One region of the Shewanella sp. DAU305 genome, then DNA from elsewhere that is predicted to be linked to it. Evidence: predicted binding sites of a transcription regulator. Region 1 holds the regulator's gene; each other region holds the start of a gene.
What was found. The regulator sigma-54, encoded in region 1, starts transcription at its own class of promoters, with help from an activator protein. The targets are predictions, from matches to a motif close to GTTGGCACGNNNNTNGNNT.
Positions count from the first base shown of each region.

Region 1 (7,577 bases):
GCGATACTTTCAATTTGCCTCATTTACAGCGAAAATGCGCCCTAAGTTTTCACTCTGCACAGGTAAAATGTTACTTAATGTTTTCAACCTAGTTGCAGAATTGGCGATATTGGCTAATTCGTTCGCACTTAGCTCGCTCTTCGTCCAATTTTAGGTGCAATGAGTCGATATACGAGTGTGAAATAGAGGCATCCCGTGCGGTAATACCCGCCGCGATACGGGATAAATGCATTGAAATAAACGACAAAGACGATGATATTGCTCAAGACCTTCGGCCGCTAAACAGGTTATTGTGCATGAATAGCTGCCGCAGCTGAACTTGACGAGTCGGATCAATCGCTCTAGCCTGCCGCAATTGTTTTGTTGCTTTAGGGAATTCACCACAACAAGACATAAGCTAAATCGTCTGAAAACAAACTAAAACTTGGCAGAAAGCCTATTACATATCATCTTTATCGCGTACCAAATTGTGCTATTCCAATCCCATCAATGGGGCGACAAAGACAATGCAAAAAGAGAGATAGACATGGTAGACAAATCACAACTGCGCCAATGGGGCTGTAAAGTTATCGACATTGAAAAGTCAGCCCTAGACAATCTTTATCAATATGTTGATTCGGCTGAATTTGCAGAAGCTTGCGAGTTGATCCTTAACTGCACAGGCAAAGTGATTGTCATGGGAATGGGCAAGTCGGGCCATATCGGCAATAAGATTTCTGCCACCCTCGCTAGCACAGGAACGCCCGCATTTTTTGTGCATCCGGGTGAAGCCAGCCACGGCGATCTCGGTGTATTAGCCGATAACGATGTGATTTTAGCGATTTCAAATTCCGGTGAGTCGAGCGAAATCCTCACCTTAATGCCCGTCATCCAACGTATGGGCGTGCCCGTTATCGCGGTAACAGGCAAACCCGAATCGAATATGGCGCGCTTATCTAAAGTACATTTATGTATTGAAGTCCCAGAAGAGGCTTGCCCACTTGGACTCGCGCCAACGTCGAGCACCACAGCGACCTTAGTGATGGGCGATGCGATTGCCATTGCGCTGCTACAAGCGAAAGGCTTTACCCGTGATGACTTTGCTATGTCCCATCCTGGCGGTGCTTTAGGACGCAAGTTATTGTTAAAAGTCTGCGATGTCATGCATAGCGGTGATGACTTACCGCTCGTTAACCACGATATTTGCATCACAGAAGCCCTGTACGAAATCTCCAAAAAAGGCTTAGGCATGACGGCGATTATCGATGATCAGCGCAAGCTGGTTGGTATCTTCACCGATGGTGATTTACGCCGCGTTATCGATGCCGAAGTAAATCTACGCACTACGCCCATCGCCGATGTGATGACCCGTAACTGCGTGACCATCACCGACGGTGTGTTGGCCGCCCAAGCGCTGCAAGTGATGGACTCAAAAAACATCAACGGATTAATTGTTATAGATAAAGACCGCCATCCAATCGGCGCTCTTAACATGCTAGACATGGTTAAAGCAGGAGTCATTTAATGCCACAGCAAGGATTTTACGGCCCAATCAGTGATGATGTGTGGCAACGCGCGCAAAAGATTAAACTGTTGATCTGTGACGTCGACGGGGTGTTTTCCGATGGTCGTATTTACCTAAGCAATAGCGGCGAAGAGCTAAAAGCCTTCCACACCCGCGACGGCTATGGCGTGCGCTCGATACTCACCAGCGGTTTTAATCTTGCGGTTATCACTGGACGTCAATCCAAAATCGTTGAAAACCGTATGACGGCGCTCGGCGTAACTCATATTTATCAAGGCGTAGACAATAAGTTCGAGCCCTATGAAGCATTGCTCGCACTCTATGGTGTTACCCCAGAAGAAGTGGCTTATATCGGTGATGATATTGTCGATCTGCCAGTGATGAATGTCGTCGGTTTAGCAGTCAGCGTAGCCGATGGTCATCCCTATGTTCGTCAGCACGCCCACTTTGTGACTACGCTCAATGGCGGCCACGGTGCCTTGCGTGAACTCACAGATCTATTGCTACTCAGTCAAAATAAATTCACTTCGGCCCATGGAATGAGTATATGAGTCGTGTGACACTCGCGATTATCGCTTTTTTTGGAACGGCATTAGTGCTTTATTGGCAAGTGCAGAACAAACACAGCGGTGATACCGATAACAGAGTAAAAGATCAAAATACCCCAGATTTCATCGTTGAAGATCTGCGCAGTGTTGAGTTCAATGAACAAGGGCTAGTCAATAGCCGTGTGACGGCGAAACACATGGAACATTATGATTCAACGAATCAAACTTACTTTACTCAACCTGTTTATCTTGTTTATCCAGACCAAGGTAAAGCACAATGGCAACTCAGAGCAGATCAGGGCAAGCTAAACAAGGAAACGGGCAAGGTTGTATTAGAAAACAATGTTATTATTGATGCCATTAGCCCAGAAGAACCGATCCAGACCTTGTCCACCAGTTATCTGGAACTCGATCTCAATACGATGATAATGACCTCTGACCGCACCATTTACGTCACAGGGAAAGATTTTAATATTCAAGGCCAAGGCCTTTATGCCGACCTCAACGCGCAAGAAGTGCAATTGACCAGTCAGGTAGTAGGAACATATGAAGCAAAATAACGTATTACTTGCCAGCCTAATGCTAATAATGAGCATGAGCGCCTTTGCTAAAGTCGACGACCTGAAACAGGAAGTCAAAATCAAGGCTGTGAGCCAAACGGCAGATATCAAAAACAACCAGATCATCTTCTTTGGTCCGGTTGAAGTCACCCAAGGTTCGATTAAAATCCATGCAGATCAACTGCGTGCATTTTCTGCCGAAGGTGAAAATAGCAAAATTTTAGTGGCCACTGGCAACCCTGCGACGTACAGCCAAGTGTTAGACGATGGCCGTCCAGCCTCGGCGAGCGCGAAAGAAATTCGTTACGATATGGCGAGCCGCACCCTGACACTTAAAGGTTTAGCCTCGTTAGATCAAGCGGGCAGCCAAGTGACGGGTAATTTAATCCGCTACAACATCATCCAGCAAAAATTGATTGCCGAGAGTACCGGCAGTGGCGACGATCGCGTGATCACTATCATTCAGCCAGAAAGCTATCAAGATGATGCCAAACCAGACGCGCCAGCAGAAAAACCTGTGAAAAAGCAGGACTCTAAATGACCCAAATCACCCTAAGAGCACAAAATCTGGCGAAGAGTTACAAGAGTCGCCAAGTGGTTAAAGACGTTAGTCTGACGGTAAAAACCGGTCAGGTCGTTGGCCTACTCGGCCCGAACGGCGCGGGTAAAACTACCACCTTTTACATGGTCGTCGGTCTGGTTAAGAGCGATAAAGGCCACATCTTTATCGACGATGATGATTTAACCGCAGATCCTATGCACCTGCGTGCCCGCAAAGGTATAGGTTACTTGCCGCAGGAAGCCAGTATCTTCCGTAAACTGACCGTCCATGACAACATCATGGCCGTGCTGCAAACGCGTAAAGAATTAAAAAAAGAGCAAAGGGAAGAAGAGCTAGAACATCTGCTTGAAGAGTTCCACATCACCCACATCCGTGACAGCCAAGGCATGTCATTGTCGGGCGGTGAACGTCGCCGTGTCGAAATTGCGCGGGCGTTAGCAGCAAATCCTAAGTTCATTTTGCTCGATGAACCCTTTGCTGGTGTCGATCCGATTTCGGTTATCGACATTAAAAAGATTATCGAACAGCTCAAAAGTCGTGGCCTTGGCGTGTTGATCACAGACCACAATGTCCGTGAGACATTAGATGTGTGTGAACATGCCTATATCGTGAGTCACGGAAACTTGATTGCCGAAGGAACACCCGCAGAGATCTTAGACAATCAGCAAGTTAGGGCTGTGTACTTAGGTGAACAATTCAGGCTATAGTTAATCAACCGGAGCCAATGCAGGTAATTTATGCCACCATTGGACTCCACTCAAGATGATAACAAGCGACCTCATCCAACAATAATAACGTAGGGATCAGCGGTAACATGAAAGCGTCACTCCAGCTCAAACTGGGTCAACAGTTAACCATGACGCCACAATTACAACAGGCCATACGTCTGTTGCAACTGTCGTCATTAGAACTGCAGCAAGAGATCCAGCAAGCCTTAGATTCTAATCCCCTTCTCGAGCTGGAAGAGGATCAATTCGACGCCACTAAAGACCCTGTAAACCAAACGCTATCCGATACGGATTTCAGTGAATCAAGCACCCTGCCGCCAGAAAAAGACAGCTCCACCATAGATACGGCAGAGTCGCTCACGAAAGAGTCCATGCCCGACGAACTCCCCATGGACACCACATGGGATGAAGTGTTCACCGCCTCTCCCAATTCTGGCCCCGGCGGCAGTCGTGAAGACGATATGCCCTTCCAAGGTGAGACCATTGAAGGCTTGTATGAACACTTAGAATGGCAAAAAAACCTCACGCCGTTTTCTGAAACCGATTTAGCCATTGCCACCGCCATTATTGATGCCATCGACGATCAAGGCTATCTCACCCAAAGCACTGACGAAATCCTCGAAGCCATGGGCAATTCGGAGGTCGAGCTCGACGAAGTCGAAGCCGTACTCAAGCGCATTCAACATTTTGATCCCATTGGTGTTGCCGCCCGCGATTTAAGTGAATGCCTGTTGATCCAACTGTCGCATTTCGCCGCTGACACGCCCAACCTAGAAAACGCCCGCATGCTGATCAAAGATCATTTAGATCTGATCGCCGCCCGCGACTTTAGGTTGTTGATGCGTAAGACTAAATTAAAAGAGGATGAATTAAGGGACGGCATAGCGCTTATCCAAACCCTCAATCCCCGCCCAGGTTTATTGATTACGCCCAACGATGACGAATACGTCATCCCGGATGTGTCAGTGTCGAAAAAAAATGGCCGCTGGGTGGTCGAGCTTAATCCTGACTGCATGCCAAAAATCAATGTAAACCAACATTATGCCTCGATGGCGCGCAGCACTAAAAGCCAAGCCGATAGCCAATTTATTCGTGGTCATCTGCAAGAGGCTAAATGGTTTATCAAAAGCCTAGAAAGCCGTAACGACACTTTACTTAAAGTTGCGAACTGTATCGTCCAATATCAGCAAGGTTTCTTTGAATACGGTGAAGAAGCCATGAAACCTATGGTGCTGAACGATATTGCCGAAGCGGTAGAAATGCATGAGTCGACCATCTCACGGGTGACGACACAGAAATACATGCATACCCCTAAGGGACTTTTTGAACTAAAATACTTCTTCTCTAGCCACGTCGGTACTGACGATGGTGGGGAGTGCTCATCCACAGCAATCAGAGCCTTCATTAAGAAACTGGTTGCAGCGGAAAACCAGAAAAAACCATTGAGCGACAGTAAGATGGCACAACTTCTGGCAGAACAAGGGATCAACGTAGCCCGCAGAACCATTGCGAAGTACCGAGAGGCTATGCTCATTCCGCCTTCTAATCAGCGTAAAAGTTTATAACCTACAGTGGATATCGGAGGACGTTTCTATGCAAATAAACCTGAGTGGACACCATGTCGAAATTACCGAATCGTTACGTGCATATGTAGAAGAAAAGTTTTCAAAACTTGAACGCCATTTCGAACAGATCAATAATGTGCACGTTGTGCTCAATGTCGAGAAAATGCAACAGATTGCCGAAGCGAGAATAAATCTTATCGGTGGTGAAGTTTTTGCTACTTCAGAGCATGCTGACATGTATGCCGCTATAGACGCCCTGATTGACAAGCTTGATCGTCAGGTTATTAAACACAAAGAGAAGTTAACAAAACACTAATAATGGAACTTTGTACCATACTGCGGCCGGAGTGCACTACCTGCGCCACTCCGGGCAGCAAGAAAAAGGTACTGGAACTCATCAGCGACTTAGTCGCTGCCCAGTACCCGACCCTCTCATCTCAAGAGATATTCGAAAGCCTAGTGGCGCGCGAAAAGATGGGGAGCACAGGTATAGGTAACGGCATCGCCATTCCACATGGTCGACTAGCCGATATAGATCAGCCCATTGCCATACTCATTAAGTGTGAAGAGCCGATAGCATTCGATGCTATCGATAAGCAACCTGTTGATATTTTATTTGCACTACTGGTGCCTGCAGACCAATGTCAGCAGCACTTAAGTACCTTGTCTTGCATGGCCGAAAAGCTGAGCGACAAGCAAATATTAAAGCAATTACGCAAGACGCATGATGAAACGGAACTCTATCAGGTAATCACTGGATGAAACTGGTCATAGTGTCGGGCCGCTCAGGCTCAGGCAAATCTGTCGCCCTAAGGGTACTCGAAGATCTCGGCTATTATTGTGTCGATAACCTTCCCTTGCCCTTAATCGGCACTTTGCTTGAGCAACTCAAAGGCAGTAACGATCTCGTCGCCATCAGTGTCGACGTGCGTAACTTGCCTGAGCAGGATAAAGTCTTAGTGAAGCAACTAGCGAGCCTGCCTCCTGATACTGAGTTAACCAGCTTCTTCCTCAATTCCAGCGATAAAATTCTGCTTAAGCGTTACAGCGAGACCCGCCGTTTGCATCCTTTGTCGAAGAGCCAAGTCTCTTTGCAAGAAGCGATAAAGCTGGAAGGGAAACTGCTCGAGCCTATGTCAAAACTGGTCGATCACTACATAGATACGTCGAATCTGAATATCTATGATTTAAGCGATCAAGTGAGACAAATTCTGCTCGGCAGCGTCGATAAAGAGTTAGTGATTAACTTCGAGTCCTTTGGCTTTAAGCACGGTATGCCAACCGAAGCCGACTTTATGTTTGATGTACGCTTTCTGCCTAACCCACACTGGGAACTGGCGCTGCGTCCATTGACAGGCTTAGATGAGCCCGTGGCTGAGTTCTTAAATCGTCAACCACTCGTGAATAAGTTCATCTGGCAAATCGAAAATTTACTGGAAACTTGGCTGCCACATCTCGAGCGCAACAATCGCAGTTATTTAACTGTGGCGATTGGCTGCACGGGTGGGCAACACAGATCGGTTTACGTCGCAGAGCAATTGGCTAAACGCTTTAGTAACGGTAAACATAAAGTTTATGCCCGTCATCGAGAGCTCAATAATGCCAAAGCTTGAACGTCAGATCACCATCTGTAACAAACTGGGATTACATGCCCGTGCCGCCACTAAGTTGGTGGTACTGGCATCCGAGTTTGATGCGACTATCACCTTGATACAAGGCGATAAACAGGCATCGGCCGCCAGCGTGCTTGGCTTATTGATGCTTGAGACTGGCATGGGTAAAACCATTAAGCTTATCGCCGAAGGTCCAGATGCTGAGCCCGCTCTGGATGCCATTTGTGCCTTGATCGATGCTAAGTTTGACGAAGCCTGTTAGTTTCATTTCATACTCAGCGTTCCACACAGACACTCAGATTAGTACACCTCACATTTAGCACTGCTTATTTGTGCAGTTCACATCTCGTTTCAAAAGCTTGGCGACACATTTGTCGCTCGACGGCACGAACCATAGGCGATTACACTAGCGAGCATTACCGCTGACTCACCTTAGTTTTAGCCGCCTTAATCTATGCGTAAAACGCATGACCTATGCCAGAGCGCTCTATCTGTGA
Region 1 covers NZ_CP113808.1:1,251,814-1,259,390, reverse strand. The annotation lists gene OX890_RS05500 (KpsF/GutQ family sugar-phosphate isomerase) at 527-1,504, shown strand; gene kdsC (3-deoxy-manno-octulosonate-8-phosphatase KdsC) at 1,504-2,055, shown strand; gene lptC (LPS export ABC transporter periplasmic protein LptC) at 2,052-2,612, shown strand; gene lptA (lipopolysaccharide transport periplasmic protein LptA) at 2,599-3,153, shown strand; gene lptB (LPS export ABC transporter ATP-binding protein) at 3,150-3,881, shown strand; gene OX890_RS05475 (RNA polymerase factor sigma-54) at 3,989-5,467, shown strand; gene hpf (ribosome hibernation promoting factor) at 5,496-5,783, shown strand; gene ptsN (PTS IIA-like nitrogen regulatory protein PtsN) at 5,786-6,229, shown strand; gene rapZ (RNase adapter RapZ) at 6,226-7,080, shown strand; gene OX890_RS05455 (HPr family phosphocarrier protein) at 7,067-7,342, shown strand.

Region 2 (7,577 bases), 200 kb from region 1:
TTTATTCGCCATTGGAATAAACAGTGTGGCACGAATTAACGCTCCTTGATTATCCCGCGCCCGAGTAAATATCTCTTTATGGTGCTCATTACCATCTGAATCAATTATCGGCTGGCTAAAGGGGAAGAATCGCCTTTGCACTAACGCGTTTTCTAAAAAGCTACGCCAACGCACCGAGCCTTTAGCAAACTCTTCATCAATCGCGCCTTTGTCGTACATAAACCAATTACTGTTACCCTGTAATTGTGCCGCCCTCAAAGCCATATCGGCTTCTTCAATTAACTGCGCCGCATTGTCGCCTGCGGTAAAATAAGCGCATCCGAGGTGGAAAAAGTTATCGCTATTCTCGACTTCGGGTAAAGGCTGGCTCAAACATATCTTAAGTAACTTACTGGCAAATTGGTCGGCTTCAATTAACGAGATTTGCGGCACGACTATGGCAAATTGATTGTGGGAACGACGGGCAAAAATACTGTTGGCTTGAGTTTGCAGCAATTGGCTTATCGCGTTAACTGTTGAGTTTAATAACTCTTTGGTTACCGCTTCACCTTGGGATTGCTGCAGTAAATCCAGATCATCCATCTCTAATAAATAAATCACCCCATGGGCGAGCATCGCCTGATTATGGCTAAGGGCGTCGAGACGGTTATTTAAGAAAAGTCGATTACCAATGCGCGTTTCCGCATCGAGAAAGGTATTAGAACGAATGAATTTGTCAAAACGACCGCGTTCTTTTTGTGCGTCTTGTAATTCTTCTAACAACTTGGTCAAAGCGCGGTTAATCAGCCTTGGCTTGCCATTTCCGGGAGCCGCGAGTGCTTGCTCGTGCTTACCTTGCAGAATCAATCGACTGCGTAAGGCTAATTCTTCAATGCCATCCAATTGCTGGGAAAACCATAAATAGCCAAAACGCACTAAGGCAGCCACAGCTAACACACCGACCAACAGGATCAAGATTTCATACCAACTAAAAGTGTAATGATCGAAGGGTTGGGTCAAGGTCAGCTGCATACGCAGACCAGATTTTGGATCTAACACATGGTCATACACCATGGCATTTTGCGTAGTGAGATTGCCTTCATAGGCAAAGATCACTTCATCTTTCAAGGTCAGCCGAAAATCAACAGCATTGTAGGCGAGCAGCATGGGCGGCAGCCAAGCTTCCAAATCCCAATCGGGTTGGTGTTGATATTGGTCCACTAACATAGTTTCGAGTTCGGCGACTTTCTGCTGCTGAAATTTATAGGTCAGCTGCACGAAACTCATCATAGCGCTCAGCAAAAATACGAAGGCAATAGCGGCTAATGACATTAACCAAAAGCTGGTTAATTTTGTAGTTAACATTCGGGTGAATTTCATCTATCCGCTATCCTGCAGGATTATTATAATTATTTGTGCGATTTTAACAGGAGTACAACAAAGTTGTCCGTTGATTATTCAGTAGCATAACCTAAAAGGCAACCAAGACGCTGTGACTTTAATGTCCACTTAAAAACAAAAAAGAGGCTAATTAGCCTCTTTTCGATGTTTTTACCACTTCTAGCCTAGTCGGCGTATTTAGGTAAAGTAGGGATAGCAGCGACACCAGAGTCGATAGCCGCCTGTGCAACCGCACGGGCAACATTAGGCAATAAACGTGGGTCCATAGGTTTTGGCAGCACGTATTCAGGGCCAAAACTCAGTGAAGTCACATTAGGATAAGCCTTTAATACACTCGCAGGCACAGGCTCTTTTGCCAGTGCAGCAATGGCATGAACCGCGGCGATTTTCATCTCATCATTAATGCATGACGCACGCACATCCAAGGCACCACGGAAAATAAACGGGAAACACAATACGTTATTCACTTGGTTTGGATAATCGCTGCGACCGGTACCCATGATCAAATCGCTACGCGTTGCGTGAGCCAGTGCCGGTTTGATTTCAGGATCTGGGTTAGAACAAGCAAAAATCACCGGCTTATCAGCCATCAGCGCAACTTCTTCTGCACCAATCACGTCAGGACCTGATAGGCCTAAAAACACGTCTGCGCCTTTAATAACATCAAGAAGCGTGCGTTTATCGGTATCATTCGCAAATAGCGCTTTATATTCATTAAGATCCGTACGGCCAGAATGAATAACACCTTTAGTGTCTAGCATATAAATGTTAGCGCGATTCGCACCACATTTGACCAGCATAGTCATACAAGCAATGGCAGCAGCACCGGCGCCCATACACACAAACGTTGCATCGCTGATCAACTTGCCTTGAATTTCCAGCGCATTAATCATACCCGCCGCAGTCACAATTGCGGTGCCGTGCTGATCGTCATGGAATACCGGTACTTTACAACGGGCAATCAATTCACGTTCGATAACAAAGCATTCGGGCGCTTTAATATCTTCAAGATTGATACCACCAAAAGTGTCAGCAATCGCTGCAACTGTATTGATAAATTCTTCAGGCGTATTGTGGGTGATCTCAATATCTGTCGAATCGATATTTGCAAAATGCTTGAACAATAATGCTTTGCCTTCCATCACAGGTTTAGAAGCCAAGGGGCCTAAATTGCCTAAACCTAAGATCGCCGTACCATTAGTAATCACGGCAACCGTATTACCTTTATTGGTATAACGATACGCATTATCAGGATTAGCCGCGATTTCACGCACAGGCTCAGCCACACCAGGGCTATAAGCTAGGGCGAGATCGTGACTCGTTTCGGCAGGTTTGGTAAGGCAAACTGCGGTTTTGCCTGGTATTGGAAATTCATGATAATCGAGTGCTTGTTGACGAATATCTGACATTTTAAAATCCTGAAATGCGACATTTATAATTTATGAGAGTAAGGCCTACCAACACACATCTAGTCTCACCAAAGGGTGATGTTAACAGTCTGGCTGGTCGGGGTAAGATACGCCAATAAGGGGAATTTTTAAATAAGAGATTCAGAAATTTCACTTTAGCCTGCAAATAGACCCTCTAAGCTTAGTTTTATAAACTTATCTCCTATAATAAAGCTACATTTCTTAATATATTTTGTAGGAAACAAACATATATTTTGTAGTTATAGCGCTAGTTGTAGCGCGTTAATCTCAAAAATGTTGGTTAAATTACAATATATAGCGGCTAGCATATTTATCTTATAGTTAATTGCTATAAATAAGTCGAATTACATACTTGAACTCGCAATACGCAATAAGTTGACGATTAATTGAGTGAAGTCGTACCAGATGGGGGATTTAACATAAGTATTAAGATAGGCGTAAATAAAGCGGTTCGGCAAATGATAGAAAGCAAAAAGGCGCCATAGGCGCCTTTTCTAGAAACATTGCAATCGCAATTATTTCTTTGCAAGCACTGCGAAGCGCTTGTTGAATTTGTCGATACGACCGCCGGTATCAACAACTTTTTGTGTACCAGTGTAGAATGGGTGACATGCACCACATACGTCTAAATGCAGATCTTTACCAGCAGTAGAGTTTACTTTGATAACGTTACCACAAGTACAGTTTGCAGTGATGATAGCGTATTTTGGGTGGATACCTGGTTTCATTGGGGTTACCTCAAAAGTGTAAGGCCATGTCGCTCTTCCAACCCGTAGTCGGACACCACATGCATGTTAATAACAATATGTTTAGGGCGCAGAATGGTACAGCATACCCACAAGGGATACAAGTAGATTATCTGAGCGTTTGACGGTTATTCTGCGTCTATTTTGACTTTAGTTCGCCGCTTCATTTCCCCGCCTCTTTAGCTTCAAACATCGCCTGCGCCTCTTTGGCGTTAGCATGCTGTGCCAAAATCATTTTTGAAGGACAGGACAGAGCCGCATTACTCTTGAGTGCGTTGATTTTATTTTTTGAGAATGCTGCTGGATTCGCCTCGTAGATCGCCAGCATAGCGCCATAAACACTCACGTCCCAATCGTTGGCATAGCGATTCGCAATACGCCACAAGGTCTCACCTGTAAGATAAGTTAACTGACAATTTTCAGGTGTCTGCGAAGCTGTTGGGGACGTTTCAGTGGCATTAGCTTTGAGTTCGCTATTTGTTGACTTAACTGTTTCAGTGGCCACTATTCTAGACATAACAGTCTCAGGCACTACATTTTCAGCAGGCGTTGTTTTAACAGCTACAGGTTCAGAGATTTTAACGACAGGCTTTACCTCAGCAACCTGTGTATTTTGCTCATTCGCTGCTTCAGGGAATTTAAAACCAGTCACGACTTCAGGCGCTGGCACTGTGGGCTTAGTATTTACATGAGTATCGACATGAGTATTTGCAGCCGCGATAACCGCCGTCGCAGGCTTAGCCTCCACCACTGGCGTGGATTCAGCGGCCACTTTTACAGGCTGAGCATTCACTTTATCCGCACGCTTTTGCACCAGCGCTGTCGTCGTATTTTTACTGCCCGATGCCGCTTTTACGGTTAGCGTGGCCAATGTTGGCTTAGCCTCACCAAATAGATTGATACTTTTGACCTCATACCATCGGTCGAGTCGATACTCCCTCACTAAGAGTTTAGCCTTGTCATCTTTTACATCTTCAACACCCGTAAGCAAAACTAAAAAGCGATTAAGCGCCTCAACCATTAACTTTTCTTCGCTGCCGGCTTGCTGCACTACAAACTCTAAGCGCGACATGTCTTGATTGTCCGCAATCACATTCACCCTGAGTTTAGGATAACCACCTAACTCAAACATGCGGCTGTTAACGCTCACATGGGAGACTTGAGCCATGCTCTGTGCGCTACACACTAACGCGAGTAGACCTAATGATTTCACTATATTAGCCATTTATTTACTCTCAACTATCCTTGGTAAACCATCATTAGGGCTAGCCCTAGCCAGCCGCGCTGAGTACACTAAACCACATTCTTGCCTAAGACTTGCCTGCATATGTCATTGTTTGTCGAAGTTGCGTTACCTGTGCCTATGCGGCAAACCTTTAGCTACCGCGTACCCGAAACTTATCCTAGTACACCGCAGATAGGCGTGCGCGTTAAAGTCCCCTTCGGTCGTCAACAATTAATCGGATTAGTCACAGGTATCACAGATACGTGCAGCTTAGCGCCTAAGCAGATTAAGTCTGTGCTTGAGTTTATCGACGATAAACCTTTGTTGCCTGAATCACTTTATAAATTAACCCTTTGGGCCGCGAGATACTATTTTTGCAGCCAAGGGCAGATGCTAACCCAAGCCTTACCAGTGGCCCTTCGCAAAGGGCTCGATGCCGCGCCGCAAAAGATCCAATTCTGGCAATTAACTGAGATAGGCCAAAATATTGCGCCAGAAGCGGTTAAGCGAGCACCCGCACAGAAAAAATTACTCGAGTTACTCAAACCCGCCAGCTTAACCCAAGAAGAAGTGATCAGCTTAGATATCAGTAAAGCGGCACTGAAAGCCCTAGAAGATAAAGGCTGGGTGGCGCGCCACGAAAAAATCGCCGAGCTTAACCTCGACTGGCGCACCACACTCGAAATGGACGAAACGCCACATAAACTCAATAAAGAACAAGCCGTCGCCGTTGCCACTTTAAATCTGCAACAAGGGTATCACTGTACTTTATTAGAAGGCATTACCGGTTCGGGTAAAACTGAAGTCTATTTGGCGGTGCTCGAGGAAATCCTCAAGCAAGGCAAGCAAGCGTTAATTTTAGTGCCTGAAATCGGCTTGACGCCCCAGACAATCAATCGCTTTAAGCGCCGTTTTAAAGTCAATGTCGCCATATTGCACTCAGGGTTAACCGACAATCAAAGACTCGAAGCTTGGCGCCAAGCCCGCTGCGGTCAGGCCGCCATCATTATCGGCACCCGCTCGGCCTTGTTCACGCCGATGGCCTATCCCGGCATCATCATACTCGATGAAGAACACGACAGTAGCTTCAAGCAACAGGAAGGTGTCGGTTATCACGCCCGCGACTTGGCAGTCATGCGTGGCCATTTAGAATCAATTCCTGTGATATTGGGCACGGCAACCCCCTCACTCGAAAGTCTACAAAATGCCTTAAGTGGCCGTTACCATCATTTGCAATTGGGTGAGCGCGCTGGCTCGGCTAAAAAAGTGCGCCAAGGGATTATCGACATTAAAAATATGCCGTTAAAAGCAGGAATGTCGGTGCCGCTGCTGAACGAAATCCGTCTGCATTTAGACGCAGGCAACCAAGTATTACTGTTTCTCAATCGCCGCGGCTTCGCACCAGCCCTGCTTTGTCACGAGTGTGGGCACTTACACGAGTGCGACCGCTGCGACGCGTTTTTCACAGTTCATCAATCCCTTGGTGAAATTTGCTGCCACCATTGTGGCAATCAATATGCCATCCCTAAGCAATGCCACAAATGCGGTAGCACTATGCTGATGGGCCAAGGTATAGGCACAGAGCAACTCGCCGAGGCACTGCAACTGGAGTTTCCGAAACATCCAGTAGTGCGCATCGACCGCGATACCACTCGCTTGAAAGGCTCACTAGAAACCCACTTAAACGCAATTCATAAGGGCGAATATAAAATCCTCGTCGGCACGCAAATGCTGGCTAAGGGTCATCACTTCCCTGATGTGACGCTTGTTGGGCTACTCGATGTCGATGGCGCCTTATTTAGCGCCGACTTTCGCGCGCCCGAGCGTTTTGGGCAGCTCTATACCCAAGTCGCCGGTCGTGCGGGCCGTGCCAGTAAACCCGGCACGGTATTATTGCAAACTCACCAGAGCGACAATCCCATTTTGCGGGATTTACTGCACCGCGGTTATGGCGAGTTTGCTCGCAGCCAGTTAAAAGAACGTCAACAAGCACTGCTGCCGCCAGCATGGCACATGGTGTTGGTGCGCGCCGAAGCCCATTTAGCCAGTGATGCCGATAACTTTCTCAACGCCTTCGCCGCGCTTTTGCCGCAAGATAAAGAATTTGAGGTAATTGGTCCTATGCCAGCGCCCTTAGATAAAAAAGCCGGCAAGTTCCGTCGCCAACTGCTATTCCAAGCTAAAAACCGCAACCGTCTGCAGCAAGAGTTTGAACGTATTCATCCGCTTGTAGAGCAGCTTATCGAAGCCAAGCGCTGCCGATGGAGCTTAGACAGAGATCCGCAGGATCTCCTCTGAGTAGCGTATTTGATAAGTATTTAAGCGCCATTTGATAAAAAATCATCGGGAAGATAGCAATTGTTAACCACAAACGGCTAAAATATGCGGTTATTCCCTGTATTCACTCTTAAAGTTAGTGCCGATTAGAACCCATGAAATCACATATCCAATCATTACTTGAACAAACTCTAGAATCCTTTAAACAACAAGGTATTGTGCCTGCTGACTTTGAAGCGCGCATTCAGGTAGATCGAACCAAGGATAAGAGTCATGGCGACTTGGCAACCAACTTAGCCATGATGCTGACTAAGGTCGCAGGCAAGAATCCACGCGAATTAGCCCAACTGATCATCGACACCTTACCAGCTTCGGCTTATGTGGCTAAGGTTGAGATCGCAGGTCCTGGCTTTATCAACTTTTTTATCAACGACAGCGCCTTAGCGGATCAACTGCAAAATGCCGTCAACGATGAGCATTTAGGTATCAAGTTACCGACACCGCAAACCGTTGTTGTCG
Region 2 covers NZ_CP113808.1:1,053,278-1,060,854, reverse strand. The annotation lists gene csrD (RNase E specificity factor CsrD) at 1-1,359, opposite strand, end outside; gene OX890_RS04695 (malic enzyme-like NAD(P)-binding protein) at 1,545-2,789, opposite strand; gene rpmE (50S ribosomal protein L31) at 3,326-3,538, opposite strand; gene OX890_RS04685 (FimV/HubP family polar landmark protein) at 3,720-4,781, opposite strand; gene priA (primosomal protein N') at 4,884-7,079, shown strand; gene argS (arginine--tRNA ligase) at 7,214-7,577, shown strand, end outside.
Region 2: the regulator sigma-54 is predicted to act here: its motif matches at 4,852-4,870, upstream of OX890_RS04685 (FimV/HubP family polar landmark protein).

Region 3 (7,577 bases), 2.3 Mb from region 1:
TAGTGAGGTTCAGTTGTGGCTTATTGTCTTCCTATTGATACGCAATGAGTCCCGCAATCATATTGAGCATAAAACTGCTTATCTCGGTAAAAAAGCGCACAGTCTTAACAATATAGATTCTGCATATAGTCACGGTCACGCCCAATAAAAAAGCCACTCGAAAGTGGCTTTTTTATTGGTACCATTATCCTGTTAGATAACAGAACCCTTCTCTCTGTGGGTCACTATATTTGTTGTATTAATTTATGCTTTAGCACTCGCCTTCACATCACTTAACACACAGTTGCGACTTTAGGGTACAGGGAGACAAAACTTGTGCCCAAGGCTGCACAAACCATCAATAAAAAATTACCTCAGCGATAAGGCTGAGGTAAACCAAAAACTAGGATGATGGTTTAAAGAGCCAACATTGTTTTAGTTCTCAAACTTCTGTTGGCTGTGATCCAAAACTGCATTAATGCCGACCTGTACACAAAAATTGAAAGGGGTCATTTCCAATAAAAGTATAGGACTCAGGTCATTCCGAATCAACTGTTACCATTGTATTCAATTAAGAACAGAGTTCAAGGATGTTATAAAAAAGTGCTTTAGAACACCCTAAAAAATCATCAGCAAATGTACTCATCAACTCAATCTAAAGTATTGATTTTAAATAGCCATAAAAGTACTTGGTTAATTTGAAATCACATAGAACTGGTTTTGAGAACAATGTTTCCTATTTTACTGACGTTTACTGAATAATTCGACATAGGGCGCATCCCAATACGGCGGCGTTCCTATGTGATCTTTGATGAACTCGATAAAAGAACTGACCTTAGGTGCTAAGTGCTTACGACGGGGATAAACCGCCTGCAATGGCAGATGGTGGGTCAATTGCCAATCCTTCAGTAAAGGCACTAATGTTCCCTTGGCAATTTCATCTTCCATCAGATAACTTGCAAGATACACAACCCCAAGACCACTGATTGCAGCAGATTTTAATGCTGGCGCGTTATCTACCCTGAAATTGCCCGATACGCCAATTTCACAGTAATCATCACCCTTCTTAAATTGCCACATGCTGTGCTCGTGCCACTCGCCTTGATAGACCAAACAATTGTGGTCAACTAACTGCTCAGGTCGAGTTGGCTCGCCATGTTGAGCAATGTAGCCAGGAGAAGCAACTAACAGGAATTGGCACTTCATCAAAGGTCTAGCAACCATCCCAAGCGGTAATTGCTCCGACATAGTTAACAGTAAATCTAAGCCTTCACTCACTACATCTACTTTATGGTCCAGTAAGCTCACTTGTAGCTCAAGCTCAGGATGTTTTGCCATAAAGGATGGCAGTGCAGGAATGATATGCATCACCCCAAAGGATTGGGAAATCCCCACCTTGAGCACGCCGCGAGTTGCATCATTTAAGTTATGCACGCTGGCTATCGCTTGTTCAGCGTCACGCAGCAATTCTTCACCTTGCAGATACAGCAAATGCCCAGCTTCAGTCAGGCTTAAGCTGCGGGTGGTACGTTGGATTAATTGAACACCAAGTCTATGTTCAAGATCGGCGACTTGTGTACTGACCTTAGACTTAGAGATCCCAAGCCTTCTTGCGGCGGCACTAAAACTACCTGCTCTGGCCACATGAGTAAAAATCGCAATAGGTTCTAACAGTTCTAACATGGAAGTCGCCTTAAGCTGTTTACGACAATGATATTAACTTTCGGTGAGTAGCAGTGGTTAGCGTAATCATCGCTTAAAAATAACCATAGCATTGATATCTCGCATTAAAGTGATATAACGCAGAGATTTAGACCGAAAAAGTCCACTAAAGTAGGGTGTTATATCTGACTGATATGCCAGCTTTTAATTATATTTTAAGAGTATACCAAATATTCGTCTCTAGACTGTAACATTCCGAACTAAATCGCTGCAAGCCTAGCCTACAAGCCACATCGACTTGGCCATAAGGGTTTTGCCACGACTAAACATTAGCCAATAAAAAAGCCCCTAGGCAATAAATTGACTAGGGGCGTAGCATTCAAATTTGACTCATGCACAAGGAGATAGAAGTTATTGCAGTTAAAACTCAGGGCTATTCACAAAAACTATTAACAAGGACGATTAATAAGAACTATTCACGCAGTTCCTTGGTTGAGTTTTGTGTCAACGCATAAGGCGCGAGTTCTGGTACCTCTTGGCGTAATTGATTTTCAAGCACTAACAGATTTTCAAATCGGTCGCACAAACGGTCAGCTTTAGCTTCCAGTCCCTTAGATTGACTCTCAATTTGTTGCTCAATATCTTGGCCTAAGTTGTCCATTTTTTTGGAGAAGGCATCCATCTTGGCTTCAAAACTATCACCGTCACCCGACATGATTTGGCCACCTATGGTCATCATAATGGTGCCCACTGAGTTCTGAACAATTTGCTCCATTTCCTGCTCGAATTCGTCGTTAAAGGTGTTCTGTATTGAGTCTTCCGTCGCACCGAGATAGAAGCTATCGCCATGACGGTAGGCCACTGAATCAACGCGCTTTTGGACACCTGCCATCATTTCATCGAATTTAGCACCGGCCGCATCGCCCATTAAAGGGGTTAACGCCATGCTCACTGCTTGGGACGCTAATGCGACGGCCTCGTTCACGACTTCAATCACTTCAGGCACTTGCGTCGACACTTCATCGGCGTATTGAGTTACTAACTTTCTTTGCTTATCGGTTAAGTTTACTTGTTTGCCTTCAACAAATAACTTATCGACTTCGATGCGATACTTTTCGGTGCCCTTCTCACTCATGACTAATTTTTTAGGCTCAACCATAACGTCATAATTTAAAGAGACTTCACAACGTTCATCGACTTTAGGCTCTGTTTGCGCTTGCACCAACTGTAGGCCAGATGTCCCTAAAATCACGCCGGATAAGGCAAATCCAGTTAATAGCTTATTTAATTTCATGTTGTTCGTCCTTTAATCTGAATAATTCGATAAACCTAAACTACTGAATAGCTTTTAGCAGGAGACGTGCCAACTTTATAACAATATGATTATGTTGAATTTAGGAAAGTTAGCACTAAAAGGTCATTAGCGAAATTCGCTAACTTTTAGTCTGATAGTGCTAATAAAAACGAGAGGTAAAGCTAGAAAATGGAACGACCAAGGCGTTGGCTTAAATGCTCAAGCATGGCAGTGCCAGCAAGCGAATTGCCATTGCCATCGAGTTCTGGCGACCAAACACAAATCGACAGTTCCCCAGGAATAACGGCAATGATGCCACCACCGACGCCACTTTTACCTGGCATACCAACACGATAGGCAAACTCACCTGCACCATCGTATAGGCCCGAGGTCGCCAACAGGGCATTAAGCTGCCGAGTTTGCACCTGAGAGATAAGCTCAGTCCCCGTGATACTTTTGCCGCGATTAGCCAAGTACAACATGGCTTTCGACAAGTCAGCACAATTCATCTTCAAGGCGCAATAATGAAAATACGTGCGCAGCACAGTATCGACATCGCCTTGAAAATTACCAAACGACTTCATCAAATAAGCAATCGCCGCATTGCGCGCACTATGCTGATATTCTGAGTCGGCCACTTGTTTGTCGAAACTGACTTTATCGTTTTGGCTTAGTTGCCTGACTAACTCGAGCATTCTGTGTTTAGGTGCACCTAAGCGACTCTGCAATAAGTCAGCAATCACTAACGCACCAGCATTGATAAATGGGTTGCGCGGCTTGCCACGTTCTAACTCGACTTGTACTAAAGAGTTGAATGAATGGCCCGAAGGTTCTTTGCCAACTCGGCTCCAAATTTCGGCTTCTTCATATAAAGTTAACGCTAAGGTTAAGCTGAAAACTTTGGAGATACTTTGAATCGAAAACGGCTCAAGGTAATCGCCCGCACCTAAGGTTTCACCATCAACGGTTGTGACGGCAATGCCTAATTTGCCAGCATCAACGCTGGCCAGTGCGGGGATGTAATCTGCAACCTTTCCTTGGCCGAGCAAGGGTCGAACTTTCTCGACCACTTTCTCAAGTAATGCCAACTCGGGCATTAACCCCACCAAATGTCGTACAGTTCGCTAACTTCAACCTGAGAAACTTTTTGGTTCGCCCAGAATGCCTTAACGGCAGCAATATCTTCTTCGGTACATTTGCCGATCGTTTGGGTTGCGATAATGCCTTCCCATTCGATGTGACCGCCGCCATGGAAACCTAACTTACGGGTTTCGATCACTTCATCGATGAATTTATCCACTGTTGCATCGATATCGGCTTCTGATACAGATGCATCAAAAGTCCAAGCCATATCAAAACCTAACTCTTGGAATTCATCAACGCGCATTTTCTTACGTAAACGACGGCTACGATTAGTTGCCATAGTGACTTTCCCCGTTGTGTTAAAAAACTAATTAATCAATTGAAATATCTAGATTAAGCGATACGCTCAAACATCAGATCCCATACACCGTGACCCAATCTATGGCCGCGGGCTTCAAACTTTGTCAGTGGGCGATGATCAGGACGTGGTACCACAGTGCCATCACTCGACTGGTTTTGATAACCAGGAGCCGCTTGCATCACTTCCAACATGTGCTCGCTGTATTCTTCCCAATCGGTTGCCATATGGAACACGCCGCCAATTTTTAGCTTGCGGCGGATCAGTTCAGCAAATTCAGCTTGTACGATACGACGCTTATGATGACGTTTCTTATGCCAAGGATCGGGGAAAAACAATTGCACTCGGGCCAATGAACCGTCGGCAATCGCATGTTCTAATACTTCCATGGCATCATGATGATACACACGTAAATTAGTCACACCCGCGATGGCGGCATCGCTTAAGCAAGAACCGACACCCGGTTTATGCACTTCAATACCAATAAAATTTTGCTCTGGTGCGTCTTTAGCCATTTGCACTAAAGAGGCGCCCATGCCAAAGCCAATTTCCAGCACAGTATCGGCTTCACGGCCAAAAACGTCGCTCAGTACCAATGGCGTTGGGCTGTAATCTAAGCCCATTGTTGGCCACTGGCTTTCAATAGCTTGGGCTTGGCCTTTAGTTAAGCGACCTTCTCTTAGGACAAAGCTTCTGATCTTACGCAGATACTTGCCTTCTTCATTAAATTCAGCGGTAGTGACTTCGCTCATTTTTGCCTCGTCTAGTGGACAGCACCATCATAAAAGAAGGGCATTATCCAAAGTTCAACATACAGTGCAAGCACTAATGGGGCGAAAGTATACCAAGATTATTTGAGAGTGCGAATTTAGCAGTGATTTTCGGCTTTTTAGCCCTTATCCACTTGTCTTTGAGCTTGTCTAAGAAGATAACTGCCGCTACACTGCGCCGATGAAATCTACAGCCTCCTTCGCTACACGTATCGTCTCTTGGTACGACAATCACGGTCGTAAAACCCTCCCTTGGCAGCAAGATAAAACCCCATATAGCGTATGGGTTTCTGAAATCATGCTGCAACAAACTCAGGTTGCGACTGTTATTCCCTATTACCTTAAATTTATGGCGCGCTTTCCCGATGTGTTAGCACTTGCTAACGCGCCAGATGATGAGGTGTTGCATCATTGGACTGGCCTTGGGTATTACGCTAGGGCGCGTAATCTGCATAAAGCAGCCAAGATGATCCGCGACGATTATCAGGGATTATTTCCAACGGATTTTGAGCAAGTTCTTGCTCTGCCTGGCATTGGTCGCTCGACAGCAGGCGCGGTATTGTCACTGTCTCTTGGCCAGCATCACCCGATCCTCGACGGTAACGTAAAACGGGTGTTAGCAAGACACGGCGCTATAGCAGGTTGGCCAGGGCAAAAAACGGTCGAAGCGCAACTTTGGCAGCTAACTGATACGTATACGCCGCAGCAAGATATTCAGAAATATAATCAAGCCATGATGGATATCGGCGCCAGTATTTGCACTCGTAGTAAACCTAACTGCGCCGCTTGCCCTGTGGCGATTGATTGCAAAGCTCAGCTGATTGGCAGACAAACCGATTTCCCCGGCAAGAAGCCTAAAAAAACCATACCGACCAAAGCGGCGTGGATGTTAGTGCTAATGCAAGACAACCAAGTGTTTTTAGCTAAACGTCCGCCAGCGGGAATTTGGGGCGGACTTTGGTGTTTCCCTGAGTTTGCCACCCAAGCCGCACTTGAAACCCACCTCGAAGAGCAAGGGTTTGCTGCGCAGCCACTCGAATGGCTAACTGGCTTTAGGCACACGTTTAGCCACTTCCATTTAGATATTCAGCCCATGATGCTTAATTTAGATAACACCCACGGCAATAAAGAGAGCGTGGGCGCTGTCATGGAACAAAACCAGTCTCTCTGGTATAACATAAGTCATCCTTCCAAAGTGGGACTCGCCGCCGCCACCGAGCGCGTGCTAGCCAATTTGGGATCACTCGTTCAATCCGCAGTCAGTAAGGAATAATCATGGCGCGTACAGTCAATTGCGTATATTTAAATAAAGAAGCCGACGGCCTAGACTTTCAACTGTATCCAGGTGATTTAGGTAAGCGCATTTTTGATAACATCAGCAAAGAAGCTTGGGGCCTATGGCAAAAAAAGCAAACCATGCTGATTAACGAAAAGAAACTCAACATGATGAATGTTGATGATCGTAAGTTTCTTGAAGAACAAATGACCTCTTTCCTCTTTGAAGGTAAAGAAGTAGAAATTGAAGGTTTTGTGCCTGAAAAAGACCAAGATTAATTTTTGTCGTTCACTTAACGATAAAGCTTACAAAAAAGCGCCTTTCGGCGCTTTTTTGTTTATTCATCTCGTGAAGAATAACTGAGCGTTACTTACGCACGCCTTCAACCACAAGATCTAACTCAACATGGCTTGATGCTAGGCCTAAATCCATTTTGATACCGAAATCTTTCATCGCAAACGTGGTTGTGCCCGTAAAACCTGCACGGTAGCCACCCCAAGGATCTTGACCTTCGCCCACTGCATGGGCATTGATCGCTAATGGCTTAGTGACACCATTTAAGGTTAAGTTGCCGTTAATCACTAAGTCGCCATTACCTTTATCTTCAACTGTGGTTGAGGTAAACGTCGCTTGCGCAAACTTACTCGTGTTTAGGAAATCGGCGCTACGAATATGCTTGTCACGCTCGGCGTGGTTTGAATCCACACTAAGCGTATTTACTTTCACATTCACTTTAGCCGCAGTGGGTTTAGCCGCGTCATAGCTAAAGTCACCGCTAAAATCATTAAAGCGACCAACGACATAGCTATAACCTAAGTGACTCACTTTGAAAGTAATAGAGGCATGTGCTCCTTCACGGTCAATGACATAGTCCGCCGCTGAAGCCGCCATCGGAGCCAATAGATATGCACCAATCAGTGCGCTTAACAGTTGCTTTTTCATTGTATTATCCTCGATTAAATTTAATCATTTTGAGTAAAGTTGCGTCTTTATCGATAAAGTGATGCTTTAACGCACCTGCAGCGTGGATTACCACGAGTGCGATTAAGCTATAAGCTGCGTATTGGTGGATATCGCCTGCTATATCAGCTTGGTTTTCAAAAAAAGGTCCAAATCCTGGTAGTTCAAACCAGTCAAACACCATAATTCCACGGC
Region 3 covers NZ_CP113808.1:3,900,402-3,907,978, forward strand. The annotation lists gene OX890_RS16485 (LysR family transcriptional regulator) at 721-1,662, opposite strand; gene OX890_RS16490 (YggN family protein) at 2,114-2,935, opposite strand; gene glsB (glutaminase B) at 3,118-4,032, opposite strand; gene OX890_RS16500 (YggL family protein) at 4,032-4,358, opposite strand; gene trmB (tRNA (guanosine(46)-N7)-methyltransferase TrmB) at 4,412-5,128, opposite strand; gene mutY (A/G-specific adenine glycosylase) at 5,328-6,419, shown strand; gene OX890_RS16515 (oxidative damage protection protein) at 6,422-6,700, shown strand; gene OX890_RS16520 (YceI family protein) at 6,789-7,364, opposite strand; gene OX890_RS16525 (cytochrome b) at 7,369-7,577, opposite strand, start outside.
Region 3: the regulator sigma-54 is predicted to act here: its motif matches at 2,991-3,009, upstream of OX890_RS16490 (YggN family protein).